Regions from separate parts of the Citricoccus sp. SGAir0253 genome, predicted to be linked through region 1. Evidence: riboswitches for the same ligand, from Rfam matches in the RefSeq annotation. Region 1 holds a riboswitch; each other region holds the start of a gene.
The links. A riboswitch is a leader RNA that binds a small molecule or an ion and turns the genes downstream of it on or off. The one in region 1 is predicted to bind S-adenosylmethionine.
Positions count from the first base shown of each region.

Region 2: linked by a shared signal. The riboswitch ahead of E7744_RS02110 (O-acetylhomoserine aminocarboxypropyltransferase/cysteine synthase family protein) and the one ahead of E7744_RS13670 (acyl-CoA dehydrogenase family protein) in region 1 are both predicted to bind S-adenosylmethionine.
Region 3: linked by a shared signal. The riboswitch ahead of E7744_RS12585 (acyl-CoA dehydrogenase) and the one ahead of E7744_RS13670 (acyl-CoA dehydrogenase family protein) in region 1 are both predicted to bind S-adenosylmethionine.

Region 1 covers NZ_CP039424.1:3,129,582-3,139,423, forward strand. Annotated here, with positions in the region: gene E7744_RS13655 (MFS transporter) at 1-238, shown strand, start outside; gene E7744_RS13660 (LLM class flavin-dependent oxidoreductase) at 418-1,806, opposite strand; gene E7744_RS13665 (MFS transporter) at 1,803-3,242, opposite strand; gene E7744_RS13670 (acyl-CoA dehydrogenase family protein) at 3,239-4,564, opposite strand; SAM riboswitch class I at 4,668-4,768, opposite strand; gene E7744_RS13675 (anti-sigma factor) at 4,857-5,681, opposite strand; gene E7744_RS13680 (RNA polymerase sigma factor) at 5,674-6,153, opposite strand; gene E7744_RS13685 (class F sortase) at 6,299-6,781, opposite strand; gene E7744_RS13690 (DUF4397 domain-containing protein) at 7,134-7,958, opposite strand; gene E7744_RS13695 (MDR family MFS transporter) at 8,211-9,707, shown strand; gene rlmN (23S rRNA (adenine(2503)-C(2))-methyltransferase RlmN) at 9,768-9,842, opposite strand, start outside.
Region 2 covers NZ_CP039424.1:462,497-472,338, forward strand. Annotated here, with positions in the region: gene E7744_RS02085 (ABC transporter substrate-binding protein) at 1-566, shown strand, start outside; gene E7744_RS02090 (ABC transporter ATP-binding protein) at 563-1,288, shown strand; gene E7744_RS02095 (ABC transporter permease) at 1,278-2,282, shown strand; gene cobA (uroporphyrinogen-III C-methyltransferase) at 2,279-3,520, shown strand; gene E7744_RS02105 (FAD-dependent oxidoreductase) at 3,513-4,961, shown strand; SAM riboswitch class I at 5,171-5,283, shown strand; gene E7744_RS02110 (O-acetylhomoserine aminocarboxypropyltransferase/cysteine synthase family protein) at 5,289-6,617, shown strand; gene E7744_RS02115 (cystathionine gamma-synthase) at 6,619-7,854, shown strand; gene E7744_RS02120 (DUF1852 domain-containing protein) at 7,862-8,890, shown strand; gene E7744_RS02125 (methionine synthase) at 8,896-9,842, shown strand, end outside.
Region 3 covers NZ_CP039424.1:2,880,617-2,890,458, reverse strand. Annotated here, with positions in the region: gene E7744_RS12615 (methyltransferase) at 1-464, shown strand, start outside; gene E7744_RS12610 (VOC family protein) at 487-1,551, opposite strand; gene E7744_RS12605 (DUF427 domain-containing protein) at 1,645-2,505, opposite strand; gene E7744_RS12600 (queuosine precursor transporter) at 2,747-3,574, shown strand; gene E7744_RS12595 (TetR/AcrR family transcriptional regulator) at 3,600-4,328, opposite strand; gene E7744_RS12590 (long-chain-fatty-acid--CoA ligase) at 4,431-6,068, shown strand; SAM riboswitch class IV at 6,277-6,394, shown strand; gene E7744_RS12585 (acyl-CoA dehydrogenase) at 6,449-7,852, shown strand; gene E7744_RS12580 (acyl-CoA dehydrogenase family protein) at 7,932-9,218, shown strand; gene tgt (tRNA guanosine(34) transglycosylase Tgt) at 9,343-9,842, opposite strand, start outside.

The DNA.
Region 1 (9,842 bases):
CGGCGCGTTCGCCCCGATGATCGCCCAGCTGCTGCTGAACGAGACCGGACAGGGCTGGACCATCGGCGTGTACATCGCGGCCCTGGCCATCGTGTCCTTCGTCGCCGTGTCCATGGTGCCGCGCTCCGTCGAGGGCTCGGACCTGCACGTGGAGGAGGTCCACGAGCAGTACCTGGCCGAGCACCCGGAGGACGCCGCCATCGTCCGCCAGGCCGACCAGGCCCACGGCGGCCGCTGAGCCGCACCGCCCCTCCACCGGGCCCCGCAGCACCCCCGGGTGCTGCGGGGCCCGGCCCGTTCCGGGGCCGGGCCAGGGCGACGGGGTGCCGCGGCGTTCCCGGCCCTGCGGGGGTCCCGGGCCGCGCGGTCCCGACGCCGGCCGGGGAGCCGACGGGCCGACGTCGGGACCGCGCCCCGTCAGGAGGCGGCGGACGCCCCCGCCCCGACGGCACGGCGGAACGCGGCGCCGCGGTGGTCCGGCGCCAGCCGGGGACCGCCGCCGCCCAGGGCCTCGCGCAGCGTGCCCGTGCCGGGCTCGGCGAGGACCCCGCGGCGGCGCAGCTCCGGGGACACGAGGGCGCCGAAGCGCTCCAGGTCGGCCGGCCGCACGGCGGCGGAGACGTTGAAGCCGTCCACGCCGGCCTCCTCCTGCCAGCGCTCGAGCTCGTCCGCCACGGTGGCCGGGGAGCCGGCGATCACCGGGCCGCGGCCGCCGATGGCCACGAACTCGGCCAGGTCCCGCACCGTCCACCGCCGGTCCGGAGACAGGGAGGTGAACGAGGCCAGCGCGGACTGGTTGGCGTCCGTGGCCACGTACTCCAGGGGCGCCTCCGGGTCCGCGCCGGCCAGGTCCACCCCGGTCCAGCCGCCGAACAGGGCCAGGGCGCCCTCGATGTCCACGTGCCGGCGGTAGCCGTCCAGCCGGTCCCGCGCCGCCTCGTCCGTGTCCGCGACCACCACGGTGGCCATGGTGAAGACCTTCACGGCGTCCTCGGCCCGGCCGCGCTCGGCCAGCCCGGCCCGCACGCCGTCCGTCCAGCCCCGCACGAGCCGCGGGGTGTTGCCGATGAAGAAGATCGCCTCGGCGTGGTCCAGGGCGAACTGCTGGCCCCGCTTCGAGGCCCCCGCCTGGAACAGGAACGGGGTGCCCTGCGGCCCCGGATGCGCCAGGGCCTGCCCGGGCACGGAGAAGTAGGTGCCCCGGTGCTCGACGGGGTGCACCCGGTCCGGGTCCACGAAGACCCCGGCCTCCGCGTCCGCGCGCACCGCCCCGGGCTCGAAGGAGCCCTCGAGGAGCTTGTACATGACCTCGAGGTACTCGTCCGCCCGGTCGTAGCGCTCGTCGTGCGGCAACTGGCGCTCCAGGCCCAGGTTCCGCGCCGCGGAGTCCTGGTAGGAGGTGACCACGTTCCAGGCCACGCGGCCGGCGGTGACGTGGTCCAGGGTGGCGAGCGTGCGGGCCAGCAGGTAGGGCGCCTCGTAGGTGACCGAGGCGGTCACGCCGAAGCCCAGGCGCTCGGTCACGGCGGCCATGGCCGGGACCAGCACGAGCGGGTCGAGCAGCGGGTACTGGACGCCGCCGCGCGCCGTGGCCTCCGTGCCGCCGCCGTAGACGTCGTAGACCCCGGGGATGTCCGCCAGGAACAGCGAGGCGAAGCCGCCCTCCTCCAGGGTGCGCGCCAGCGAGGTCCAGTAGCCCAGGGTGTCGAAGCGGGACGCCCCGGAGTCGGGGTGGCGCCACAGCCCCGGCGACTGGTGCACCGGGACCATCATGTCGAAGGCGTTCAGCAGCATCGGCCGGCTCATGCGCGGGTCCTCTCGGGGGTGGGGGCGGCGGCGGTCGCGGCGCCCGGCGTCCCGGCGTTCCCGGCCGCGGGTCCTGCGGGTGCCGGGTGCAGGTCCGTCAGCTCGGTGCCGTGGTGGCTGCGGGCGGGGTCGCGGGCGAGCAGGCCCGCCGCGACGGACAGCACCGCCAGCACGCTGAGGTAGCCGGCGATGAGCCACGGGGTGTTCGCGCCGGCGGCGAACAGCAGGGCGGCGATCATCGGCATCAGCCCGCCGCCGAGCACCGTGCCCACCTGGTAGCCCATGCTCACGCCGGAGTAGCGCACGTGCACGGGGAACTGCTCGGCGAACCAGGCGGCCTGCGGCCCGTAGATCGCGTCGTGGACCACGTTGATGCCCAGGACGATCACCAGCGGCAGCAGGGACAGCGGGCCGGCGTCCAGGAACGCGAAGAGCACCCAGCCGAAGACCCCGACCGCCGCGTAGGCGGTCACGGAGACGACCTTGCGGCCCACGCGGTCGGACAGCCAGCCCCAGAACGGGGTGGAGACCAGGCCGATCGCGGAGGCGACCATCACCGCCGTCACCCCGGAGGCGGAGTCACCGCGCTCGTCCCGCAGGTAGGTGAGCATGTACACGGTCACCAGGTAGTAGACGGCGTTCTGGGCGAGGCGCAGGCCGATCGTCACCAGCAGCGGGCGGCGATGGTGGGCCAGCAGCACCCTCAGGGGCGACGTCTCCACCCGTCCCGAGGCCTGGTGCTCGAGGAACTCGGGGGCGTCCGCCACGCCGAGCCGGATCCACAGGCCCACGGCCACGAGCAGCGCCGAGAGCAGGAAGGGGATGCGCCAGCCGAAGGCCGCGAACTGCTCCTCGGTCAGCACGTTCTGCACGATGAAGAAGGCGCCGGTGGCCAGCAGCATGCCCGCGGAGGAGCCGATCTGGGTGAACGAGCCGAAGAACCCGCGGTGGCGGGCCGGGGCGTGCTCCACGCTCAGCAGCGCCGAGCCGCCCCACTCCGCACCCGTGGACAGGCCCTGCAGGATGCGCAGGACCACCAGCCCGACGACGGCCCACCAACCGATCGCGTCGAAGGTCGGCAGCAGCCCGATGAGGGTGGAGGCGATGCCCATGACCAGCAGGGAGGCGACGAGCAGGGCCTTGCGGCCGATCCGGTCCCCGAGGTGGCCGCCGACGATCCCGCCGAGGGGCCGGGCCACCACCCCGACGGCGAGGGTGGCGAAGGAGGCGACGATCCCGCCCAGCTCGGTGGCCATGGGGAAGAACTGGACGTTGAAGACCAGGGCCGCGGCGGTGCCGTAGAGGTAGAAGTCGTACCACTCGATCGTGGTGCCGGCGAAGGCCGAGGCGAGCACGCGCTTCTTGCCGTGCACGAGGGCGGAGGCCCGGCCCCGGGGCGGCGCGGCGGCGGTGGACGGCGTGGTCGTGGTGTTCATGCGCGGCCTCCCGCGGTGGTGGTGCGGGCGTCGCCGATGGCGTTCAGCCCCTCGGGCAGGGTGCCGTTGATGGCGTGGTCGCCCAGGGCACGGGCGCGGAAGGCGATGGGGTTGTGGGTGGCCACCGTCTGGGCGTTGCGCCAGTGCCGGTCCAGGCCCTTGGCGGTGGAGGTGGCGGAGGCGCCCACGGTGAGGAACAGGTCCTGGGCCGCGCCGAGGGCCAGTTCCGGCACGGTCACCTGTGCGTGCTCGACGGCGATCTCGGACGCGTGCAGCGCCGCCGGCAGGGTGCCCCGGAACCCCGGGCGGTCGGCGCCGGCGGCGGTCGCGGCGGCCAGGCCGGCGTCGAGGGCGCGGGCGGCGTGCAGCACCGTGGCCTCGGCCGCGAAGGCCTTCGCGGAGATCCGGCCGGTGGCCTCCTGGATCAGGGGGTCCTCGCGGAACGGCAGGCCCAGCCCGGTGTTGAACGTCCGGGTGCGGCCGGCGATGGTGGCCACCGCGTCGCGCCGGGCGGCCCGGGCGATCCCGGCCAGCACGGCCAGCAGGACGAGCTGGAAGAACGCGGCCTCGTGGACCGCCTCGGCGCTGCCCGCGGTGCGGTCCAGCACCGCGTCCTCGGGGACGGAGACGTCCTCGAAGACCGCGGTGCCGGTGCCGGTGAGCTTCTGCCCGAAGCCGTCCCAGTCGTCCTCCAACGTGACGCCCGGGGCGTCCGTGGCCACCACGGCGAAGCGGCGGCCGTCCTGGCCGTCCAGGGCGGCGGACACCCGCGTGTAGTCGGAGAAGACCGAGCCGGTGGCGTAGTACTTCCGGCCGGTGAGCACCCAGCCGGCCTCCGTGCGGCGCAGCACGGTGTTGAGGGTGCCCAGCGCGTTGCCGCCCTTCTCGGTGGAGGCGTTGCCCACGGTGGCCCCGGCCAGCACCCGGGGGTACCAGGCGTCCTGGACCCGGGCCGGCAGGAAGCGCAGCGACTCCACGAAGCCGGCGTGCGAGCGGTACAGGTGCGCGATGTTGGAGTCGGCCTCGGCGAGGTCCACCAGCAGCCGGGTGAAGTCCTCCACGCTCACCCCCGGCCCGCCGTGCTCGCGCGGCACCCGCAGCGTCCCGAAGCCGGCCTCGTCCAGGCGGCGCACCTCGGCGAACGGCAGCCGGCGCTCCAGGTCCCGCTCCAGGGACCCGGCGGCGATCTCCGCCAGGAGCGGGGCGAAGTGCTCGCGCAGCCCGGCGTGGTCGGCGGGGAGCCCGGTGGCGAGGTTGCGGGGAGTGGCCTGGCTGGTGGTGGTCTGGCTGGTGGCGGCCCTCTCGGCCGTGCCCTGCGTCATTCGGCGGTCCTCTCGGTCGCACCGAGGATTACCGGCAACCCATGCCTCGGAACGGCCGGCACGCCGGCACGCGCCGACGCACAGACCGACGGCGGTTCCGGGATCTCCATCGGTCCTGGCCTTAGCACCCGTCGTGGGGAACGAGGTCCCCCCGGGTTGCTGCGGCGTCGTCGAGCCAGGTCTCTCAGCCGCTCTGGATGGTTACCCGACCACCGTAACAGCACGTGGCGGCCCCCGGGGTGGCGCGCGTCACGCCGGGACACACGCGCGGGACCCGCGCCCCGGGCCGGGCTCAGCCGGCGGTGGCGTCCCCGGTCCGCGTCATCGGGCCGGCGGCGAGGGTCACGCCGCTGTGCGCGGGGTTGCCGTCGAAGTCCTCCTGCGACACGTCCACCACGGGGAACCGCGCCAGGTCCACCCCGGAGGGCACCGGCAGCGTGGTGGTCGTGGCGGTCACCGTGCCCAGCGAGATCAGCCGGCTGGCCTCCTCGTCCCGCAGCCACACCTCGTAGTAGCCGCTCTCGGGCAGCTTGGAGACGTCCACGGTCAGGCGCAGCCCGCCGTCCGGCTCGGAGACCATCTCGGCCCGGCCGGCCACGTCCGCCGCCGTCACCGGGTCCAGGACGGCCTCCCCGACGGCGACCGGCCCCTGCGGCGTGCCGTTCCCGCCGTCGTCGCCGGTGAGTGCCGCGGTCACGAGCGCGGCGCCCGCGGCGCCCACGACGAGCCCGGCGGCCGCGGCGGCGGCGATCACCGGCCAGCGACGGCGGTTCGCCCGCGGCAGGAAGGACACGGAGCCGCCCTCCTCGGGTCCCGCCGCGCCCGCCCCGCCGGGTCGGGGCGCCGGCCGGTCGTCTCCCGGTAGCGGCCGCAGGGGCGAGGGGTCCGGGAACGCGGTGCCGAGGTCCCGCTCGATGGCCTCCCAGAGGCCGGCTGGCGGCTCGTGGAGCTCCACGGGGGCGGCCAGGGCCGCGACCGCGCGCTCCGTGCGCGCGAGGTCCTCGCGGCAGGGCGGGCACGCGAGCAGGTGGGCGGCCACCGCCGCGCCGGGGGCCGCGCCGGTGGCGATCGAGGCGAGGTCGTCCTCGGTCAGGTGCCGTTCCGTCGTCTCAGCCATCGTTCACCTCCAGTGCTACTCGAAGCCGGGCCAGTCCCCGGTGGACATGCGACTTGACCGTCCCCAGCGGCATGCCGAGCCGCTCGGCGATCTGGGCCTGCGGGAGGTCCTGCACGAAGGCCATCCTCAGGATCTCATCCTGGGGCGGGCCGAGCCGGTCCAGGGCCTCGTGGACGAGCACCCGGTCCACCACCTGCTCGGAGAGCTGGCGGTCCTCCCGTGGCTGTTCGCCGGCCGTGGCGTCCACGGCCCGGCGCTGGCGCTCGCGCGCGGCGAAGACGTCCGCCACCACGCGCCGGGTGATCCCGGTCAGCCAGCCGCCGAGGGGCCGGGACGGGTCGTAGCTCTCGCGGGAGCGCCAGGCGCGGGTGAACACCTGCTGGGCGGCGTCCTCGGCGTCCTGGCGCTGGCCCAGCGCGGCCATGCACAGCGAGAACACCAGCCGCCCGTGCAGGGAGTAGGCCTCCCTCATGGCGTCCGGTGCTCCGGCCGCGAAGCGGCGTGGCAGGTCGTCGCTGTCCAGCGTGTCTCCTCGGTCGGTCCCGGCCGGGCCGGGGCCGGCCCTTCAGCCGGGGTGGCACCAGGCCGGCGGCATCGTCTGGAGCCGAGGATACGGCTCAGGGGACCGGTTCGGCCACCACGATGATGTTGTCCGCATAGCTCTCCCGTTCCGGGCGCCACTGGCCGCCACAGGTCACGAGCACCAGCCGGGCCGGGCCGGTCCGGTCGAAGTAGGGCGTGAAGTCCAGGCCGTCCTTGCCGAGCTGCTCCACGGTGGTGACGCGGTAGCGGTGCTCCGTGCCGTCCTGGTCCCACAGCCGCACGAGGTCCCCCGCCGCGGCGTCCCGCAGGGCGTACAGCGGCCCGCGGGGCGTCTCGACCGAGCCGGCGTGGGCGGCGAGGACCGTGTGGCCCTCCCCGTCCGCCGGCGCCGGCCCGAACCGGTACCAGCCCGCCGTGGCCGCGTCCTCGGGGATCTCCATCTGGCCGTCGCCGGCCACGCCGGTGGGCATCACGGGCACGTCCGCCCCGATCGCCTCGTACCGCAGGCGGACCGGTGCCGGGACCGGCTCGGCGGGCCGCAGCGCGGCGGAGGCCACCGGCACGTCCGCGGCGCGGGCGGCCGGGACGGCGGAGGCACGGTCATCCGCCGGGGCGGGAGTCGCCGGCCGGTCCGCCGCGGCCGCCGGACCGACGCCGGCCCCGGCGCGTGGGGTGCCGGGGCCGGCACCGGGCCGGTCCCCCGGCGCCGGGGAGGCCCCGTCGGGGCGGGCCGGCGCCGGGTAGGCAGAGGTGGAGGGTGCGGCCGCAGCCGGGCTGGAGGAGGGGAACCACGCTCCACCGGCAGGTGCGCAACCGGTGCCCGTCAGGGCGACTGCGGCCGCCAGGGCGGCGAGGACTCCCCCCGCCGCCCTGGACCCCCGGGGCGAGGGAAGGCCCCGGCGGGTCGTCTCAGGCACGGACGGACCGGCGGCGCACCGCCGCCGCCATCCCGGCCGCGGCGAGGAGCAGGGCACCGCCGCCCACGGCCCACCACAGGCCCTGGTCCTCGGCGGGAACCTGCGTGTTGCCCGTGGGCACGCCGCCGGGCGCGGAGTGCATCCCCTCGACGGTCTGGGTCGCCAGGGCCAGCGAGCCGTCCTCGGCGGAGCCCCACGCGTAGACGATCGTCGCGGCGCCCTCCGTGACCTGCACGTCGGCCGGGCCGAGCACCGGGTCGCTCTCCCCGGCCAGGGACACCGCGGCCTCGATGGTGCCGGCCGGCAGGTCCAGGGACTTCTCGTCCGGGTTCTCCAGGCCGGGGACGGCCACCTCGCCGTCGGCCCAGATGTCCACGGCCGGGGCCGCGGCCACGTGGCGCACCACGAGGCGACCGGTGCCGGCCTCGAGGGAGGAGGTGTCGTTGACGAACGCCGTCGCGGTCGGCTGGCCCTCGGCGTCGAGGTGGGCCGCGGCGGTGTAGTCCATGCCGCCCTCCAGGGTGACGTCCACGGGGCCGATGACGGGCTCGGAGTCGTCCTCGGCATCGGCCGCCGTGATGGCGATCTCGTAGTCGCCCGCCGGCAGCTCGAGGGGACCGGCCAGGTCGCCGGGCTCGAAGTCGTCCAGGGTCCGCTCGCCGTTGACGTAGACGTCCACGGTGGTGTCCGGGACGCCGTGCAGGACCGAGAGCATCGCGGCGTCGCCGCCGTGCTCGTCCGCGGCGGCGGGCAGCGCGGTACCGAGAAGGGCCAGGCCACACGTCGCGGTGACCGCCAGGGGGAGTGCCTTGCGCATGATGTCGTCCTTTCGAGGGGCCCGTGGCCGGGCCGTCCGGCGAAGCACTGGTGTGCTCACATCCCCTACTACCGGGAGCGGCCGCGGAGGGTTGCAGGCACCGGGAGGTTTTTTTCCGGGTATCCCTCCGGCCGGTCCCCCGGGGGCCTGCGCGCCGTCTTCCGCCCGGCGGACGCCGGGGAATACCCCGGTAGGATCCCCCGTTGGACCACCGGAGCCCACCGGCTCCGCCCATCCGATGAGAGGACGCCCGTGCCGACTGCCCCCGCCGAGGACCCCCAGGGGGACACCACCGAGTCGCCGCGGGCCGGGACCGCGGTCCCCGCCGGCGCCTCCCGCGTCATCGCGCTGCTCGTGGCCGCCGCCTTCGTGGTGATCCTCAACGAGACCGTCATGAGCGTGGCCCTGCCGCGGCTGATGCACGAGTTCACCATCGGCGCGGCCACCGCGCAGTGGATGACCACGGCGTTCATGCTCACCATGGCCGTGGTCATCCCGGTCACGGGCTACCTGCTCACCCGCCTGCCGTTGCGCACCGTGTTCACCGTGGCGATGGTCAGCTTCCTGCTCGGCACGCTGCTGGCCGCCGTGGCCCCCACGTTCCTCGTGCTGGTCGCCGGTCGCGTGGTGCAGGCCGTCGGCACCGCCATCATGATGCCGCTGCTGTTCACCACGGTGCTCACCGTGGTCCCGGCGCACCGCCGCGGCCGCACGATGGGCGTCATCTCGATCGTCATCGCGGTGGCCCCGGCCACCGGCCCCACGATCGGCGGGATCATCCTGGACGCCCTCGACTGGCGGTGGATGTTCTGGCTCATGCTGCCGATCGCCGCCCTGTCCCTGGCCCTCGGGGTGGCGATGATCCGCAACGTCACCGAGACCCAGCGGGTGCCGCTGGACGTGCTGTCCGTCGTGCTCTCCGCCCTCGGCTTCGCCGGCCTCGTGTTCGGGCTGAGCAGCATCGGCGCCGCCGCCGAGGGCGACGCCCTGCTGCCGCCGTGGATCGCCCTGGCCGTGGGCGTGGCCGCCCTCGCCGCCTTCACGTGGCGCCAGGCGGGCCTGCGCGACCACGCCCTGCTGGACGTGCGCGCGTTCCGCGTGCCCGCCTTCTCGGTGGCCCTGGGCATGATGGTCATCGGCATGATGGCCCTGTTCGGCACCCTGATCGTGCTGCCGATCTACCTGCAGGAGGTCGTCGGCGCCTCGACGCGGGACACCGGCCTGGCCCTGCTGCCGGGCGGGCTCGTGATGGGGGTGATGGGCCTGGTGGTGGGCCGCCTGTTCGACCGCCTCGGCGCGCGCCCGCTCGTGGTCCCGGGCACCGTGGTCGTCGCGGCCGCCCTGTGGGGGATGACCACCCTCACCGCCGCCTCGCCGGTGGCCCTGCTCATCGTGTGGCACGTGCTGCTCAACGCCGGACTGTCCCTCATGTTCAGCCCGCTGATGACCGCCGCCCTGGGGGCCCTGCCGCGCCGCCTCTACTCGCACGGCAGCGCGATCATGTCCACGCTGCAGCAGGTGGCCGGCGCCGCCGGCACCGCCCTGTTCATCACCGTCATGACGATGGCGACGATCGCCGGGGCGTCCGCCCACACCGACCCGGTGGTCGCCCTGATGGACGGCATCCACGGCGCCCTGGTCTGGGGCGCGGTCATCTCGCTGCTGGCCGTGGCGGGATCGTTCCTGGTCCGCTCCGCGCCCGCCGCCGAGGAGAGCCCGGCGCCGGTGCCCCAGCCCGTGGACGCCTGAGGTCCTCCCGGACCCCCGGGGCCGGGAGCGCCTCCGGCCTCGCCGGCCGGCGCCCCCGGCTCAGCCGCGCAGGTCGATGGTGTCCGCGGGACCGGTCCGGCCGCCGTCGGGCGCGGTGACGGACGCGTCCTGCTC
Region 2 (9,842 bases), 660 kb from region 1:
TGCAGCTCTTCCGTGACGGGAAGGTGGACGGCGCCTGGCTGCCGGAGCCGTGGGCCTCCCGGCTGGTGCTAGAGGCCGGCGCCGAGGTGCTGGTGGACGAGGCCGAGCTGTGGACCGGCGAGCAGGGCGCGGAGCCGGGACGGTTCCCCACCGCGGTCCTCGTGGTCAACCGTGACTTCGCCGCGGCACACCCGGCCACGGTCGAGGCCCTGCTGAGGGGCCACGTCGAGGCGCTCGAATGGCTCGAGGACGCCCCGGAGGCGGAGCGGGCGGCCGGCCTGAACACGGCGCTCGAGCGCACGGCCGGGGCGGGCCTGCGGCGGGACGTGATGGACCGGTCGCTGGAGCACATCGAGTTCACCGCCGACCCGTTGGCGGGGACCTACCCGACGCTGCAGCAGGACGGCGTGGACGTCGGACTGGGCCGTCCCGCCGATCTCACCGACCTCGTCGACCTCGGCCCGCTGGAGCGGGTGCTGGCCGAGGCGGGCGACACCGACCGGGCCGACGTCGGCGGGCCGCGCACGGACTCGGACTCGGACTCGGACGCGGAGGAGACGCCATGACGGTGGTCCTGGAGGAGCTCGGCAAGAGCTTCGGGAACGATGCGCCGGTGCTCGAGGGCGTCAGCGCCCGGATCGGCCAGGGGGAGTTCGTCTGCCTCCTCGGCGCCTCGGGCTGCGGCAAGTCGACGCTGCTGAACATCATCGCCGGCCTCGAGCCCCCCACGGCCGGAGCCCTGGAGGTGCCGGCGGACGGTGCGGCGTTCATGTTCCAGGACGCCTCCCTGTTCCCGTGGCTCAGCGCCCGGGAGAACGTCGAGCTGGCCCTGAGACTGCGGGGCGTCGCGGCGGCCGAGCGGCGCGCCCGCGCCCACGGGCTGCTGGAGCTCGTCCGCCTGGGCGGCGCCGCGGACCGGCGTCCCCACGAGCTCTCGGGAGGCATGCGCCAGCGCGTGGCCCTGGCCCGGGCCCTGGGCCAGGACCGGCCGCTGCTGCTCATGGACGAGCCGTTCGCCGCCCTGGACGCCATCACCCGGGACCTGCTGCACGCCGAGCTGGAGCGGATCTGGCGCGAGACGGGCCGCACGATCGTCTTCGTCACCCACAACGTGCGCGAGGCCGTCCGGCTGGGACAGCGCGTGCTGCTGATGTCCTCGCGTCCGGGACGCGTGGTCCGGGAGTGGACGGTCCCGGCGGAGGTGCGCCACGACGCCGCCGCCGTCGGCGCCCTGGCCGGGGAGATCACCACGCACCTGAGGAAGGAGATCCGGCGCCATGCGCACTGAGTCCACCGCATCCACCGCACTGCGGACCGAGCCGCTCGCGGCCTCGTCCCCATCGGCACCACCGTCCTCACCCTCGTCCCCCGAGCTGTCCCGGGCCGTTCCCGACGCGCCGTCCACCGCCCCCGACGCACCGTCCACCGCCCCGGACGAGCTGCGCGACCTGGGGACCGGCCTGGACACCCTGCAGTCCGGCGGCCCGGTGCGGCGCCGGGACTGGAGCCGGGTCCTGCTGCCCCTGGGGGCGGTGCTCGTCCTGCTCCTGGCCTGGCAGCTGCTGGCGTCCCTCGACCTGAGGCGCCGTGACCTCGTGCCCGGCCCGCTGGACGTCCTGGCCGCGTTCGGCGACCTCTGGTCGGGCGGGCTGGTGCAGGAGGCGGTGGGCACCTCGCTGCAGCGCGGCGTGGTCGGCTTCGCCATCTCCGTGGCCGTGGGGACCGTCCTGGGCGTGCTGCTCGGCCAGGTCACGGTGCTGCGGCGCGCCCTCGGCCCGCTGGTCTCCGGCCTGCAGGTGCTGCCGTCCGTGGCCTGGGTCCCGGTGGCGGTCATCTGGTTCGGGCTCACCGACGCCACCGCGTACTTCGTGGTGCTGATGGGGGCCATCCCGTCCATCGTCAACGGCCTGGCCGCCGGCATGGACCAGGTTCCCCCGCAGTTCCGCCGGGTGGCGCGGGTCCTCGGAGCGTCCCCGGCCGAGACCGCCCTGATGGTGGTGCTCCCGGCGGCGCTGCCCGCCTACGTGTCCGGCCTCAAGCAGGGCTGGGCCTTCGCCTGGCGGTCGTTGATGGCGGCCGAGATCATCGCCGTCGGGGGATCCATGGGGTACGGGCTGGGCTCCCTGCTGGACCAGGGGCGCACGCTCGCGGACATGGGCATGGTGATGAGCGCGGTGCTGACCATCCTGGCGGTCGGCATCCTCATCGAACTGATGGTCTTCGGACCCGTGGAGCGGCGGATCCTCCGCCGCCGCGGGCTGCTGGAAGGGAGTACGCGATGACCACCCCGGACCTCTACCCGGTGTCCCTGCGCCTGCTCGGGCGCCCGGTGCTGCTCGTGGGCGGCGGGCGGGTCGCGGGCCGCCGGGCCCGCGCCCTGCTGGACGCCGGCGCCGTCGTCACCGTGGTGGCGCCCCACGCGGGGGACGACGTCGCCCGGCTGGCCGCCGGCGGCCTGCTCACCTGGGTGCCCCGCCCGTACCGGGCCACGGACCTGGACGGGGCGTGGTTCGTCCAGACCGCCACGGGGATCGACGCGGTGGACCGCGCCGTCGCCGCCGACGCGGACGCCCGGCGGATATGGTGCGTCAACGCCTCCGACGCCGAGGCCTCCGCCGCGTGGACGCCCGCCGTGGCCCGCGCCGGGGACGTCACCATCGCCGTCAACGCCGGGGGGGACCCCCGCCGGGCGTCGGTGCTCCGGGACGCCGTGCGGCTGGCCCTCGAGACGGGCCGGCTGCCGCTGCGCAGGCGGCGCCGCACGCCCGGGACCTGCGGGCGGGTGGCGCTGGTGGGCGGCGGCCCCGGCGAGGGCGGCCTCATCACGGTGCGGGGCCGGCAGCTGCTGGCGACCGCGGACGTCGTCGTCGCCGACCGGCTCGGGCCCCGGGAGCTGCTCGAGGACCTCGAGCCCGGCGTCCGGGTGATCGAGGTCGGCAAGGCGCCCGGGAACCACCTGGTCGGCCAGGACGAGATCAACGCCATCCTCGTCCGGGAGGCCCGCGCGGGCCACCTCGTCGTCCGCCTCAAGGGCGGGGACCCCTACGTCCTGGGGCGCGGGGGAGAGGAGGCCCGGTCCTGCCGGGACCACGGGATCGACGTGGAGGTGGTCCCGGGCGTCACCAGTGCCGTCTCCGTCCCCGCCGCGGCCGGGATCCCCGTCACGCACCGGGGCACCGCCACCGGGTTCACCGTGGTGACCGGCCACGAGGACCTGGCCGATCTGCCCGCGCGGCCGGACCACACCCTCGTCCTGCTCATGGGCGTCCGCCGGCTCGCACGGACCGCGGCCCTGCTGCGCTCCCGGGGCCTCGGCCCCGGGACGCCGGTGGCCGTCGTCGAGCGCGGCTGGATGCCGGACCAGCGGGTGACCATCGGCACCCTGGAGACCATCGCCGCCCAGGCCGAGCGCACCGGCGTGCGGAACCCGGCCGTCATCGTCGTGGGGGACGTCGTCCGGCTCAGCCCCTACGCACCCCCCGTCCTGCACGAGACCCCCAAGGAGCACATCCATGACTGAGACCGTCCCCACCCCCGCCCCGGGCCGCCCGCTTCGCCTGGCGATCATCGGCGCTGGACCGGCCGGCGTGTACACCGCGGACCTGTTGACCAAGGCCGAGCGGGACTTCGAGTTGAGCATCGACCTGTTCGACCGGTACCCGGCCCCGTACGGGCTGATCCGCTACGGGGTGGCCCCGGACCACCCGCGGATCAAGGGCATCGTCAAGGCCCTGCACAAGGTGTTGGACCGCGGGGACATCCGCTTCCTGGGCGGGGTGGACTTCGGCACCGACCTGACCCTGGAGGACCTGCGCCGCCACTACGACGCGGTCGTGGTCTCCACCGGGGCCATCCGGGACGCCGACCTCGACGTGCCGGGCGTGGACCTGGAAGGCTCGTTCGGGGCGGCGGACTTCGTGTCCTGGTACGACGGGCACCCCGACGTGCCCCGCCACTGGCCGCTGACCGCCCGGGAGGTGGCGGTGATCGGCAACGGGAACGTGGCCCTGGACGTGGCCCGGATGCTGTCCAAGCACGCCGAGGACCTGCTGGTCACCGAGATCCCCGAGAACGTCTACGCCGGGCTGGCCTCGTCCCCGGTGACGGACGTGCACGTGTTCGGCCGCCGGGGCCCGGCCCAGGTGAAGTTCACCCCGCTGGAGCTGCGCGAGCTGGCGCACTCGAGGGACGTGGACATCGTGTTGTACCCGGAGGACTTCGAGTTCGACGCGGCCTCGGAGGAGGCGGCCACCACGAACAACCAGGTCAAGACCATGGTCGGGACGCTGACGAACTGGCTGATGGAGCAGGAGGACCGCCCGGGCACGGCCTCGCGGCGGCTGCACCTGCACTTCCTGCAGCAGCCCGTGGAGATCCTCGGGGCCGACGGGGCGGTGGCCGGGCTGCGGATGGAGCGGATGGAACTGGACGGCACCGGCAACGTGACCGGGACCGGGGAGTACACCGACTACCCGGTGCAGGCGGTGTACCGGGCGATCGGCTACCACGGGTCCCCGGTGCCGGGGCTGGCCTACGACGCCGGCCGGGGGGTGGTGCCGAACGAGGCCGGCCGGGTGCTGGACGAGGCCGGGGCGGTGGTGCCGGGGGTGTATGCCTCGGGGTGGATCAAGCGGGGCCCGGTGGGGCTGATCGGGCACACCAAGGGGGACGCCCTGGAGACCATCGGGTGCCTGCTGGAGGACCAGCCGGGGCTGTGGACCGCCCAGGACCCGGACGAGCAGGCGATCCTGGACCTGCTCACCGGGCGCGGGGTGGAGTACACCACCTGGGAGGGGTGGCTGGCCCTGGACGCCCACGAGCTCGCCCTGGGCGCCGAGGCCACCGCCACCGGCCCCGTCGAGCGCGAACGCGTCAAGGTCGTCCCCCGCGAGGAGATGCTCGCGGTGTCCCGCCGGGACCCCGTGCCCGCCGAGGCGAGGGTCCTCGAGCCGGCGCGGTAGGCCACCCGGCCGGCGACGCGGCCGGCGACGCGGCCGGCGACGCGGCCGGTGCCGGGGCGTCACAACCGGTCACAAACCGGCCCCTGGCCTCGGCCGGAGCGCCCGGGCGCGGCCGTCCGGCCCGGAACGTCCGGGCGTGCCGCAATGTGACGCCCCGGCCCCCCGTCCGTTGGACTCCGGGGCGGCCCATCCAGTGGGATGAACCCACCACACCATCCAGAGCGGCCGAGAGATCTGGCTCGACGACGCCGCAGCAACCAGTCGGCCGGCCCCGGGACACCGGGACCGGCGGGCACGGTGCTACCGCCAGGATCGATGGAGGATCGAATGCATCACCACGCCACCCACCAGGTCCACGCCGGCTACGAGCCCGAGGCCCCGCACTGGCCGGTTGCCGTGCCCATCCACCAGACGGCGGCCTACCGCTTCCCGGACCACGCCACGGCGGCCGCCATGTTCCGGCTGGAGACCCCGGGCTTCACCTACAGCCGGACGGGCAATCCCACCGTGGCCGTCTTCGAGAACCGGCTGGCCGCCCTCGAGGGCGGGATCGGGGCCATCGGCACCGCGACGGGCCAGGCCGCCGTCGCCCTGTCCCTGCTGACCCTGCTGCACTCCGGGCGGCACCTGGTCGCCTCCAGCCAGCTCTACGGGGGCACCGTGGACCTGCTGACGGACACGTTCGCCGACTTCGGCATCGAGGTCACCTTCGCCGACCCCGCGGACCCGCCGGCCTGGGCCGCGGCGATCCGGCCGGACACCCGCGCGTTCTTCCTCGAGGCCATCACCAACCCCTTGGCCACCCTGCCGGACCTGCCCGCGCTGGCGGACCTCGCCCACGCCGCCGGCGTGCCGGTGGTCGTGGACAGCACGCTCGCGACGCCGGCCCTGTACCGCCCGCTGGAGCACGGCGCCGACGTGGTGGTGCACTCCGCGACGAAGTTCCTCGGCGGGCACGGCACGGTGCTCGGCGGGGCGATCGTGGACGGCGGGACGTTCGACTACGGCGCGGCCCCCGAGCGGTGGCCGCAGCTGGCCCGGCCCAAGGCCCGCTACGGCGGGCAGGCGCTCGTCGACCGGCACGGCCGGGGCGCGTACCTCGCGCTGGCCCGCAGCAAGTTCCTGCACGACCTCGGCCCGTCCCTGGCCCCGGCCAGCGCCGCGCAGTTCATCCAGGGCCTGGAGACCCTCGAGGTCCGCGTGGCCCGGCACGGGAGCACCGCCCTCACGGTGGCCGAGCACCTGGCCGGGCACCCCGCCGTCGGGCGCGTCCACCATCCGGGGATCCCCGGGCACCCCAGCGCCGCCCTCGCCGCGCGGGACTTCCCGCACGGCACCGGCTCGGTGTTCTCCTTCGACCTGGCGGCCGGACCGGAGGCCGTGGGCCCGTTCATCGACGCGCTGGAGCTGTTCCAGCTCGTGGCCAACGTGGGGGACGTGCGCTCGCTCGTCTGTCATCCCGCCACCATGACCCACTGTCGCCTCGCCCCGGACCGCCGCGAGGCCGCGGGGATCGGCGAGACCACGATCCGGCTGTCCATCGGGCTCGAGTGTCCGGAGGACCTCATCGCGGACCTCGACCACGCCTTGGCCACCGTGCCGGCCTCCGCACCGGCCGCCGTGCCGGCCTCCGCCCTGGCCGGGGAGGTGCGCTGAGATGACCCTCCTGGACCACACCGCGAGCACGGGCACCGCGCAGGGCACCCGGCAGGGCTTCAACACGACGGCGGTGCACGCCGGCCAGGAGCCGGACCCGCTGACCGGGGCGGTCGTGCCGCCCATCTACCAGACCAGCACCTTCGTCCAGGACGGCATCAACGTGCTGCGCGGCGGGCACGAGTACAGCCGCGGGTCCAACCCCACGCGCAACGGCTTCGAGACCCAGCTGGCGGCGCTGGAGCACGGGAGCCGGGCGTTCGCGTTCGCCTCCGGGCTGGCCGCCGAGGACGCCCTGCTGCGCTCGGTGCTGCGCCCCGGGGACCACGTGGTCCTGGGCGGGGACGGCTACGGCGGAACCAACCGGCTCATCAACGGCGTCCTCGGCCCGTGGGGCATCCAGAACACCCCTGTGGACATCACCGACCCCACGGCGGTCGCGGCGGCGGTCCGCCCCGGCACCACCGCCGTGCTGTGGGTGGAGACCCCCTCGAACCCCCTGCTGGGCATCGCGGACCTGGCGGCCTGGGCGGAGATCGCCCACCGGGCCGGGGCCCTGCTCGTGGTGGACAACACCTTCGCCTCCCCGTACCTGCAGCGGCCCCTGGACCTGGGCGCGGACGCGGTGGTGCACTCCACGACCAAGTACATCGGTGGGCACTCGGACGTCCTCGGCGGGGCCGTGGTGGTGGCCGACCGGGAGTACCGGGGGCAGGGACTGGCCGAGGCGGTCGGCTACCAGCAGTTCGCCGCCGGAGCGGTGGCCGGCCCGCAGGACAGCTACCTCGCCGCCCGCGGGCTGAAGACCCTGGGGCTGCGCATGGACCGGCACGGCGCGAACGCCGCGGAGCTGGCCGGCTGGCTGCAGGGCCGGCCGCAGATCGCGCAGGTCTACTACCCGGGGCTGCCGGAGCACCCCGGGCACGAGCTGGCCAGCCGGCAGATGGACGGCTACGGCGGGATCGTGTCCGTCCGGCTGGCCGGGGGAGAGGCCGCCGCGCGCGCCTTCGCCCAGTCCACCGAGCTGTTCGCGCTCTCGGTCAGCCTCGGCGGGGTCGAGTCCCTCATCTGCTACTGCTCCGAGATGACCCACGCCTCCGTGCGGGGCACGGCCCTGGAGGTGCCGGCCGACCTGGTCCGGCTGTCCGTGGGCGTCGAGGACGTGGCCGACCTGCAGGCGGACCTCGAGGCGGCGCTGGAGCGCGCCGCGGACCTGTCGGCCCCCATCCGAGCGTGAGGACAAGATGCACCAGATCACCCAGACCAAGGACTTCACGTTCGGCATCCGCACGACCCGCTTCGACGAGGACTACTGCCCCTCGTCCAGCTCGCGCGGCACGACGAACTTCGCGAACCTGGCCCGCGGCGAGGACCGCCGGCAGAACCTGCGCAACACCCTGACGATGATCACCGGCCGCCTCAACGACCTGGCCCACTGGGACAATCCGGGGCGGGACCGCTATGCCGTGGAGATCGACATCGTCTCCGTGGACCTGCACCTCGCCGGCGGCGACGACGGCGGCGAGGACGTGGCGTTCCCCCTGATCGAGATGCTCGACGTGGGGATCCGGGACACGGTGTCCGGCGTGCGCGTCGACGGGATCGTGGGGAACAACTTCTCGTCCTACCTCCGGGACTACGACTTCAGCGTGGTGCTGCCCGAACACCACGCGAGGGCGCCGCGGTCCAGCGTGCCCGACGACTTCGGGGACCTGCACGGGAAGCTGTTCACGCACTTCCTCGACTCCGAGGCCTACCGCGAGCGCTTCCCCCAGCCGCCCGTGATCTGCATCAGCGTCTCGAGCACCAAGACGTACCGACGGCTCGAGAACCACCACCCGATCCTCGGCGTCGAGTACGGGCAGGACGAGTCCTCCCTGACGGACCGGTACTTCGGGAAGATGGGGCTGCGGGTCCGCTACTTCATGCCCCCCGGCGCGGTCGCGCCCCTGGCGTTCTACTTCCGGGGCGACCTCCTCAACGACTACTCCAGCCTGGCGCTCATCGGCCTCATCAGCACCATGGAGGCGTTCCAGAAGATCTACCGCCCGGAGATCTACAACGCCAATGCGGCGGCCGGCCGGATCTACCGGCCGAGCCTGGAGAACCTCGACTACTCGGTGACGCAGATCGCCTACGACCGCGAGGAGCGCAACCGACTGGCCCTCACGCAGGGCAGGTTCACGGAGGAGCACTTCGTGAAGCCACACCAGAGCCTGCTGGAGCAGTGGGCCGCGGCCCATCCCGCACGAGAGACGGAGAACCACCGATGAACGCGATGAACACCCTGTTGCCCACCACCATCGTCGGCAGCCTGCCCAAGCCCTCCTGGCTCGCGGAGGCCGAGACGCTGTGGTCCCCGTGGAAGCTGGACGGCGAGGAACTGCGGGAGGGCCAGCGGGACGCGCTGGGCCTGGCCGTGGACGAGCAGCGCCGGGCGGGGATCGACATCGTCAGCGACGGCGAGCAGACCCGTCAGCACTTCGTCACCACGTTCATCGAGCACCTCAGCGGCGTCGACTTCGAGCGGCGGGAGACGGTGCGGATCCGCGACCGCTACGACGCGAGCGTCCCGACGGTCGTCGGCACGGTGGGCCGTGAGCGCTCGGTCTTCGCAGACGACGCGAAGGCCCTGCGCGCGCGGACCAACCGGCCCATCAAGTGGACGCTGCCCGGTCCCATGACCATGATCGACACCCTGTGCGACAAGCACTACGGCAGCCGCGAGAAGCTCGCCTGGGAGTTCGCGACGATCCTCAACGAGGAGGCCCGGGAGCTGGAGGCGGCGGGCGTGGACATCATCCAGTTCGACGAGCCCGCCTTCAACGTGTTCTTCGACGACCTCAAGGACTGGGGCGTGGCCGCCCTCGAGCGCGCGGCCGAGGGGCTGCGCAGCGAGACGGCCGTGCACATCTGCTACGGCTACGGCATCAAGGCCAACACCGAGTGGAAGGCCACGCTGGGGGCGGAGTGGCGCCAGTACGAGGAGTCGTTCCCGCTGCTGCAGCAGTCCTCGATCGGCATGGTCTCCCTGGAGCGGCACAACTCCCGCGTCCCGGTCGAGCTCATCGAGCTGCTCCGGGGCAAGAAGGTGATGGTCGGGGCCATCGACGTCGCCAGCAGCGCGATCGAGGCCCCCGAGGAGGTGGCCGGCACCCTCCGGGAGGTGCTCCGGTACGTGGACGCGGACAAGCTGTACCCGAGCACGAACTGCGGCATGGCGCC
Region 3 (9,842 bases), 250 kb from region 1:
CCCGGCTGGCCGGGCGTGCCGTGCCGGTGACCGTGGCCGGCGGGGACAACCTGGGCATCCACGAGGTCATCCCCACGCTCACGGAGGGCGACGTGCTCGTGGTCAACGGCCAGGGCGCCACCCACCGGGCCCTGGTCGGCGAGCTGATCGCCGGGCGGGCGATGGCCCGCGGCTGCCGTGGCTTCGTCCTGGACGCCTGCGTGCGGGACGCCGTGGACCTGCAGCGGATGGGCTTCCCCGTCTTCGCCCGCGGCACCACCCCCGCGGGGCCCTACCGCAACGGGCCCTTCGAGGCCGGCGTCGCCGCCGCCGTCGGGGGCGTGGTGGTGCACCCGGGGGACCTGGTGCTGGGCGACGACGACGGCGTCGCGGTGGTCCCGTGGGAGCGCGCGGCCGAGGTGCTGGCCGCGGCCGAGGCCAAGCACGCCACCGAGGCCCGGCAGCGGGCCGAGATCGGGTCCTGAGCCGGGTCCGGTCGGCGGGGGCTCAGGAGTCCAGGCCCTCGTCCACCGGCTCCCCGGCGCCGGCCCGCTCGGCCGTCCGCTGCGCCTTGGCCACGGCCTCGTGCGGGTTGGCGACGTCGTCCCCGCCCTCCACCACCGGGGTGCCGTGGGTGTGGAAGGTGGAGATGGTCTTCATGCCCCAGGCCTGGCCCTTGGCGCGCTCGGCCTGGGTCCAGCCGATGGGCTTCCAGTCCGGGGCCAGGATGAGCCGGGAGCCCTGGTTGGCCAGCTCGATGCGGTTGCCGCCCGGCTCCCACACGTACAGGAAGAAGCCCTGCTGGATGGCGTGCTTGTACGGGCCGTACTCGATGTAGACGCCGTTCTCCAGGAAGATGTCCGCGGCCTTGAGGATGTCCTCGCGGGTGTCCGAGGCGAAGGCGATGTGGTGCAGCCGGCCGGGCGTCCCGGTCCAGTCGTCCGAGTAGACCACGTCGTAGGACTTCTGGCCGTAGGTGAACCAGTGCCCGCCCACCTCGCCGTCGTCCAGCTGGATGTACTCGGTGGTGAACCCGCCCATCACCTGCTCGGTGAAGTCGCAGACCCCGGCCATGTCCGCGGTGAGGTAGTTGATGTGGTCCAGCCGCCGGGCGTTGGCGCCGAACCCCGGGTAGCGCGAGGCCTGGTTCTTCAGGGCGGGCCGGTCCTCGTCCGTGGCCCGGTACCACTCGGTCTCGTAGTACACCTCCATGAGGTGCTGGTCGGGATCCCGGTACCGGAAGGTGCGGCCCCGGCCCATCTCCCCGTCCACCCAGCCCTCGCCGAGCCCGGCCGCCTCGATCCGGCCGACCACGCGCTCCAGCGCCTCCGGGCTGTTGGCCCGCCAGCCCACCCGGCCCACGCCGGCGTGCTCCCTGGCCGTGAGCTTGATGGAGTACGGCTCGTAGTCGTCCCAGCAGTGCAGGTACGCCGACTCGGCGCCGTCCTCGGTGGTGCGGCCGACCTCCCGCATGGCCAGCAGGTCCCGGAAGAACCAGAGGGACTCCTCGAACCGGGGCGTGTAGAGCTCGACCGTGGACAGGTGGGCGATGTCGCGGATGCGCTCGGTCATGTGGGCTCCTGGCGGCTCGAGACTGCGAACAAGATTGTCAACAAAGCATAGGCAGTCGGCCGCTCCTTGGCCATGGCCCCGGGGAGGCGGGGTTCAGGCCTGGCCGGCGGGACGCGACCAGGGGGTCCGGGGACGCCGGACCGGCTCGCCGTCGATGAACACGTCGAGGCGCTCGGTGTAGAAGCTGACCAGCCCGCGGACCGGCTCGGCGTCGTGCGCGGGGTCCTCGTAGCTCCAGGCGATGTCCGGCAGGCGCAGGCCGGGTGCCTCGACCGTCCAGTGGCTCGCCCGGCCCTTGTACGCGCACGTCGTGCGCAGCGTCCCGGGCACGAGCGGGACCCGCAGCGCGCGGCGCGGCAGGTAGTAGCGCGGCATCGGGAACGTGCCCTCGAACAGCCACCGGGCCTCGTCCGTCTCGGCCAGCACGGTGCCCTCGTGCTCGATCCGTACCGTCCGGCCGGACGGGCAGACGTCGATCCGGTGCAGCGGGTCGCGGGGGTGGCCGAGCAGCGGCTGGTCCTCGTCGAACCAGTCGAAGGGGGCGAAGTCGAGCACCACGTAGCCGTCCAGGTCCGGGTCCCCGAGCGCGAAGGCCGCTCCCTCGACGACGGCCCCGCCGGCCTCCACGGACAGCGGTCGGCCGGGGGTGGTGTGCACCGCGAACGGGACGGAGGGGTCCAGGGCGGCGCGTTCGCCGTCCGCGCCGGGGCCGCCCGCGGGTCCCGTCCCACCCGGCGACGCCGCGGCGGCCGGCGCGTCGGAGAGCGCGGCGGCGACGTCCTCGCGCGGCACGGCGTAGGAGGGGACCACGCGCCGCGGCTCCCACAACAGCACCGCGCGCGTCGAGTCGGCCACGGGGTGGCCGTGGAGCCGGGCGCGCACCCGCTTCGGCGTGGGCACGTACCGCAGCAGCCCGTGGGCGTCCGCGAGCAGGGTCGTCAGCGACTGGGCCATGGCGACATTCTGCGCCGGGGCGGCGCCCGTGTCAGTGGCGCGGCGTCCCGGGCGCCGGGACCGGGCGGCCTCCGGGGCGGGGGGAGGAGGACCTGTGGGAGAATGGAGCGCCGTTCCGGCGCCACCTGGGGCAGCAGGTGAGTGCGGGGTCGTGGAGACCGCCGACCGCCGCGTCCGGGACCGCGTGAGTGCTAATACAGCCGGCCACCGCCAGGCGAACCACCACCTTCGAGGAACCGTCGTGAACCCCCAGAACCCCCCTGTCCAGCCCGCCGACCCCACCCGCACCGGAGCCGCCCACGGCGCCGGGCCGGCCGATCCGGCCGGCGCGGCCGCCGCCACCCCCGGGGCGACCGCCCCCGGGACCGCCGCCCGGGCGGAAGGGGCGGGCGCCGGCGTCGCCCGCTTCGCCCCCACCGGCACCGGCCTGTACGCGATCTTCACGGCGGTGATGGCCGTGGTGCTGATCCTGTCCAACCTCGGTGCGTCCAAGGGCGTGACGTTCGGGCCGATCGTCACCGACGGCGGCTTCTTCCTGTTCCCGCTGGCCTACATCGTGGGGGACGTGGTCTCGGAGGTCTACGGCTTCCGGGCGTCCCGCCGGGCGATCGTCACCACCTTCGGCCTCTCGGCGTTCGCCGCCCTGTGCTACTGGATCATCATCGCGCTGCCGGGGGCCGAGTGGTACGACGGCCAGGACGAGCTCGTCCGGACCCTGGCGCCCGTGCCGTTGATCGTGCTCGCCTCCCTGCTCGGCTTCCTCGTGGGCCAGCTGGCGAACTCCTGGATCATGGTCCGGCTCAAGCGGCGGGCGGGGGAGCGGCTGCTGTTCGGCCGCATCGCCGCCTCCACGCTCGTGGGCGAGTTCCTGGACACGCTCGTCTTCTGCTCCATCGCCGCCGGGGTCATCGGCATCACCGACCTGCCCACCTTCGTCAACTACGTGGTGGTCGGCTTCGTCTTCAAGTCCCTCGTGGAGATCGTGCTCTCGCCGGTGACCATGGGGGTCATCGCGGTCGTCAAGCGCGCCGAGCCGGAGTACGGGCGGGCCGCCGCCCCGGCCGCCTGACCGGGCCGCCGGTCGCCCGGGCGCCTCAGCCCAGGGCCCGCCGCACGGCGTCGACGATCTCCTCGGTGTCCGCGTGCGGGTCCACCACGGTCACCACGGCGACCGGCCGGGCCGTCGCGGCGGCGCCGGGCGACGCCCCGTAGCCCTCCAGCACCACGTGGATCAGCCGCCTGGCCCGGGCTGAGAACTCCTCCAGCACGCGGTCGTCGGGCGCCCGGAGCCACTGGCGCAGGTGGCTGTTGTGCAAGGCCACGCACGCGCCCGCCAGGGCGGCCGCCACGGGGGCGACGTCGTGCCCGACGCCGCTCCCGTCCCCCTCGGTGTTCCCCTCGCCGTCGCCGGACGCGGCCGTGCCCGCGAGTCGCTCGCGGAGCCAGCGGCGGAAGACCGCCTCGTAGTGGTGCGAGGTCAGCAGCTCCCGGTTGCGCAGGGCCTGGGACTGGCGCAGCAGCCGGTGCCGGGCCAGGGTGCGTTCCGGGTCGTCGAGGTGGTAGCGGAACACCAGCAGCAGTCCCTCGCGCAGCGCCGAGGCGGTGTCGTGCCCGGTCCGGTCGAGGAAGTCGCCGAGCCGGGCGAGCATGGCGGCGTGGTCGGCGAAGACCACGTCCTCCTTGCTGCCGAAGGTGCGGAAGAAGGTCGCCCGGCTCATCCCGGCCTCCCGGGCCAGGTCGTCCACCGTGGTGCGGTCCCAGCCGCGGGCGTCCAGGAGCCGCAGCAGGGCGGCGAGCGTGCTGGGGGCGGTGGCCGGGTCCATCCTGCTCCTCGGGTCATGGCGGGTGAGACGGAGTTGCTTGACATGATACCCAGTATCAGTGGATAGTGACGGAGATCACCGATCCGTCTCCCGGAGGACCGCATGACCGCCCTGGCCGAAGACCGCCCCGCCGCCCACGAACCCCTCACGCCGCTGGCCTTCCTCGGGCGCACGGCCGCCGTGTTCCCGGACCGGGAGGCGGTGGTGTACGGCGAGCGGCGCTCCACCTACCGCGAGTTCGCGGCCGAGGTGCAGCGGCTGGCCAAGGCCCTCCGGGCGCGGATCGAGCCCGGCCAGACGGTCGCGGTGATCGCGCCCAACGTCCCCGCCATGCTCGCGGCCCACTTCGCCGTGCCGCTGGCCGGGGGCGTGCTGAGCCCCCTCAACCCGCGCCTGACCTCCCGCGAGCTGGAGTACATCCTGGAGCACTCCGAGGCCCGGGTGGTGCTCGCGGACGGCGACGTGGCGGCCACGGTCCGCGAGGTCGTGCAGGACCTGCCGCACCGGCCGCTGGTCGTGGAGATCGTGGACGACCAGGCCGGCCACGCGGACCCCCGCGGGACCGACGCCGGCGCCCTCGCCTACGAGGACTTCCTCGCCCAGGGGCCCGCCGGGCCGGACCTGCCGTGGCGGGTGGAGGACGAGGAGTCGCCGATCACGCTCAACTACACCTCGGGCACCACCGGCCCGCCCAAGGGCGCGGTCTACACCCACCGCGGTGCCTACCTGGCGGCCCAGGGGGCGGTGTTCCACAACGGCTACACCGGGACCACCCGCTACCTGTGGACGCTGCCGATGTTCCACTGCAACGGCTGGTGCACGCCGTGGGCGGTGACCTCCGCGGGCGGCACGCACGTGTGCCTGCGCGCGGTGCGCCAGGACGCCATCTGGGACGCGTTCGACCACGAGGGCATCACGCACCTGTGCGGGGCGCCGGTCGTGTGCGCCATGATCCACGAGTCCGGGCGTGCCCGCCCCCTGGACCGGGAGCTGCGGATGACCACCGCGGGGGCCGCCCCGCCGCCGTCGGTCATCGAGGCGCTCGAGGCGCTCAACATCACCCCCGTGCACGTCTATGGCCTCACCGAGGTGTACGGGCCGTTCACCATCTGCGAGCCGCAGCCGGCGTGGGCGGGGCTGCCCGCCGCCGAGCGGGCCCGGCTGATGGCCCGCCAGGGCGTGCCGATGGTGCACGCCGGCGAGGTCGCCGTCATGGACGCCGAGCTGAACCGGCTGCCCGCGGACGGCACCACCCTGGGCGAGGTGGTCCTGCGGGGCAACGGTGTCATGCGGGAGTACTTCAAGAACCCCGAGGCCACCGCCGAGGCCTTCCGCGGCGGCTGGTACCACACGGGCGACCTCGGCGTGATGCACCCGGACGGTTACGTCCAGCTGATGGACCGGGCCAAGGACATCATCATCTCCGGGGGCGAGAACATCTCCTCGATCGAGGTCGAGTCCGTGCTGCACGCCCACCCGCGGGTGTCCGACGTGGCCGTCGTCGGGGTCCAGGACGACAAGTGGGGCGAGCGCCCCGTGGCCTTCGTGGTGGCCGAGGCCGGGGCGCCGGTGACCGCCGAGGAGCTCCGCGCCCACTGCCGGGAGTCGCTCGCCGGGTTCAAGGTGCCGGACCGCGTGACGTTCGTGGATGAGCTGCCGCGCACGGCCACCGGCAAGATCCGCAAGACCATGCTGCGCTCCCTCCGGGACGAGGAGCCGGCGTCCCCGGCGAGGTCCTGAGCGGGACGACGGCCCCCGGGCCGCCGGCCGGGTGGTGACGGCCGCGCCAGCGGGCGGAGGGAACCCCCTCGTCACGAGGCCCCGTGTGACGTCATCGGACGTCACACGGGGCCTCGTGCGCCCCGGGCGCCGGCCTCCGTGACGGTGGACGGCGAAACATGACCCGGGCCCTTGGGGCCACGGGCCCCGCCCCCTAGGGTGGCAGCAGAATCACGAGATCCGGTGACAAGCCCTGGCTGGCCGGACGGCAACCCTCTCGCCGTAGTGGGGTGCTCCAGGTGAGGATTCGGCCCGGTCGCGCATGGCGGCGCGGGCAAGTACGGCACCCCGCGGTCCCGACGCCCGGACCGTTCGCGTGGTGCCCGGACCGAGAGGCGACCATGACCGACACGACCCGACCCGAGCGCACCGCCGCCCCCGGAACGCCCCGCCCGGACGGCAGTAGCGCGACGCTGGCCGGCGGGCCCCCGCTGCCGGGAGACCTGCCCACCTTCGCGGACCTGTGGGCCGCCACCGCGGGGGGCGCCCCGACGGACGCCCAGCTCACCGCCCACTTCGCCCCCGTCTTCGCGGCCATCGCGGCCGGGGCGGCCCAGCGGGAACTGGACCACGAGCTGGCCTTCGCCGCGATCGAGGCCCTGCGCGCCTCCGGCTTCACCCGCGTCCGCCTGGCCCGCGAGCACGGGGGCATCGGGGCGAGCCTGCCTCAGCTCGCCGGCCTGCTGGTGGACCTGGCCGCCGCGGACTCGAACCTCCCGCAGGCCCTGCACGGGCACTTCATGTTCACCGAGCAGCACCAGAACGAGTCCCAGGGCGCGGTCTCCGAGTGGTGGCTGGCGGAGGTGGCGGCCGGGCGGATCTTCGGCAACGCGCTCGTGGAGCTCCCCCCGGCCGCCGGTTCCCGGCCCGTGCTGTGGACCGATGCCGATCCGGACACCGCCCAGGCCGCCTCGGCCGTCGGGAGCCCAGAGGTCGCCGAGATCACGGGGGACAAGTTCTACTCCACCGGGGCGCTGTTCGCCGACCACCTGCTCGTGACCGCCACGCGGCCCGGCCGGGAGGACGAGGGGCCGGTGTTCGCGATCGTGGACGCCGGCCACGAGGGGGTGCGCCGGATCGACGACTGGAACGGCTTCGGGCAGCGGCTCACCGCCTCGGGCACCACCACCTTCGACCGGGTGCCCGTGCGGGCCCACCGGACCCAGGAGTTCAACGTCCCCACGGGCGTGCTGGCCTACCCGGTGCTGTGGGTGGTGCTCTCCGCCACGCAGGCCGGGATCGGGGCGGCGGCGCTGGCCGCGATCACCGACTTCGTGCGGGCGCGCCGCCGCACCTACGACCACGCCCTGGCCGAGACCCCCGCCGAGGACCCGCTGGTGCACCAGGTCATCGGCGCGGTCTCGGCGAAGGTCTCCGCCGCCCGGCACGTCGTGACGTCCGCCGCGGCCGTGGTCGAGGAGTCCTTCCGGCAGGTGCGCGGCCACCGGGACCTGGAGGACCCGGTGGTCCTCGAGGCCCACGCCCGCGCCAACGTGGCCCTGTCCGAGGCCAGCCTCGTGGTCTCCGAGCTGGTGCTGGAGGCCACCAACCAGGTCTTCGAGTGCGGCGGCGCCTCGGCCACGGACGCCGCGCGGCAGCTGCACCGGCACTGGCTGAACGCGCGCACCATCGCGAGCCACACCCCGCTGGTCTACCGCACCCGGGCGGTCGGCGACTACCGCCTCAACGGGACCGTCCCGCCGTTCCACTCCACCGCCCGGAACTCCGCCCCCGCCGGCCCCTGAGCCGGTCCGGGACCCGTCCGCCCGGACGGGCCTGCCCTCGAGCACCCCGACCCCAGACCACCACGGAAGGACCAGAGCAATGACCCTGACCCACGACCCCGCGGCGACCACCCCGACCGCCGGGACCACCGCCACCGCCACCGACCCCGCCCAGGACGCCGCCGCGCAGGCCGCCCGCCTGGCGGCGGTGCGCGAGCGCCTCGCCCCGGTCTTCGCCTCCATCGCGGAGAGCGCCGCCGAGCGCGAGGCCGGGCGCATCATCGACCGCGACGCCGTCCGTCGCCTCGCCGAGGCGGGCTTCACCTCCCTGCGGGTGCCGGTGGAGTACGGCGGCTCCGGGCTCACGTTCGCGCAGTCGGCCGGGCTCATCGTCGAGCTCGCGGCCGCGGACTCCAACCTGACCCAGGCGCTGCGCGCCCACCTGATCAACCAGGAGAACGTGCTGGGGCACCCGGACCCGGCGTTCCGCGACCGGTGGCTGCGCCGCCTGGGCGAGGGCGCCGTCGTCGGGAACGCGGTGACCGAGATCGACAACGCGGTGGGGGAGGGCACCACCCGGCTCGTGCAGGACGCCGGGGGCACGTGGCGGCTCAACGGCACCAAGTACTACTCCACCGGCTCGCTGTACGCCGACTGGATCATCGTGGCCGCCGTGGACGCCCACGGCGAGGAGATCGCCGCAACGGTGCCGGTGGACGCCCCCGGGGTGACCCTGCTGGACGACTGGGACGGCTTCGGCCAGCAGCTGACCGCCTCCGGCACCACGGTGTTCGAGGACACCCCCGTGGACCCGGCCGAGGTCTACCGCGGCGGCCTGGACGACGGCACCCGCGTGGCCACCGGCCAGGCCTCGTGGCAGTTCCTGCACCTGGCCTCGCTCACGGGCATCGCCCAGGCCGTGGTGCGGGACTCGGCCGCCTACGTGCGCGGCCGCCGCCGGTCCTTCAGCCACGGGGTCACCGAGCTGCCGCGGGACGACGCCCAGGTGCTGCAGGTCATCGGCGAGGTCTCCGCCTCCGCCTTCGCCGTCCGCGCCGCGTTCGACGCCGTGGTCGCCGCGCTCGGGGACGTCCTCGAGCGCGAGGCCGCCGGCGAGGCGCTCCCGGAGGAGGACGTCAACGCCCTGTACATCCGCGTCTACCAGGCCCAGCAGGTCATCGCGAAGACCGTGCTGGAGGCCGCCACCCGCTGGTTCGAGGTGGGCGGGGCCTCCGCCACGAGCTCGGCGAAGCGGTTCGACCGGCACTGGCGCAACGCCCGGGTGCTGGCCAACCACAACCCGCTGATCTACCGCGCCCGCTACATCGGCGACTGGGAGGTCAACGGGACCCCGCCGGGACGGGCCTACCGCATCGGCTCCGCCTGAGCGGCGGTCCGGCCCGGGCCCGCACCGCCCGGCGTCCCGCCCCGGCCGTCCGGCGTCCGGAACGGGGACGCCGGGCGGCCGGAGCGCCGGACCCGCCGCGGCCGCCGTCGGGACCCCGCCCCGGCTACCGGGACGCGGCGTAGTAGCGCCCGAGCACCGCGTCCTTGAGGTCCCAGAACGTGCCGTCCTCGATGGCGGCGCGCATGCGGTCCACGAGGCGCACCGTGAACCGCTCGTTGTGGATGGAGATCAGCGTGTGGGACACCATCTCCTTGGCCTTGATGAGGTGGTGGATGTACGCCCGCGTGTAGTGGGCGCACGTGTAGCAGTCGCAGCCCTCCTCGAGCGGGGCGAAGTCCCGCTTGTACCGGGCGCCCGGCAGGTTGTACCGGCCGTCGGCGGTGTAGAAGGCCCCGGTGCGGGCCACGCGGGTGGGGGAGACGCAGTCGAAGGTGTCCGCGCCGTTCTCCACCGCGGTGAACAGGTCGTCCGGCTCGGAGATGCCCAGCAGGTGCCGCGGCCGGTCCTCCGGCAGCTCCTCGACGCACCAGCCCACGATCGTGCCGAGGTTCTCCTTCTCGAGCGCCCCGCCGATCCCGTAGCCGTCGAAGCCGTGCGCCATCC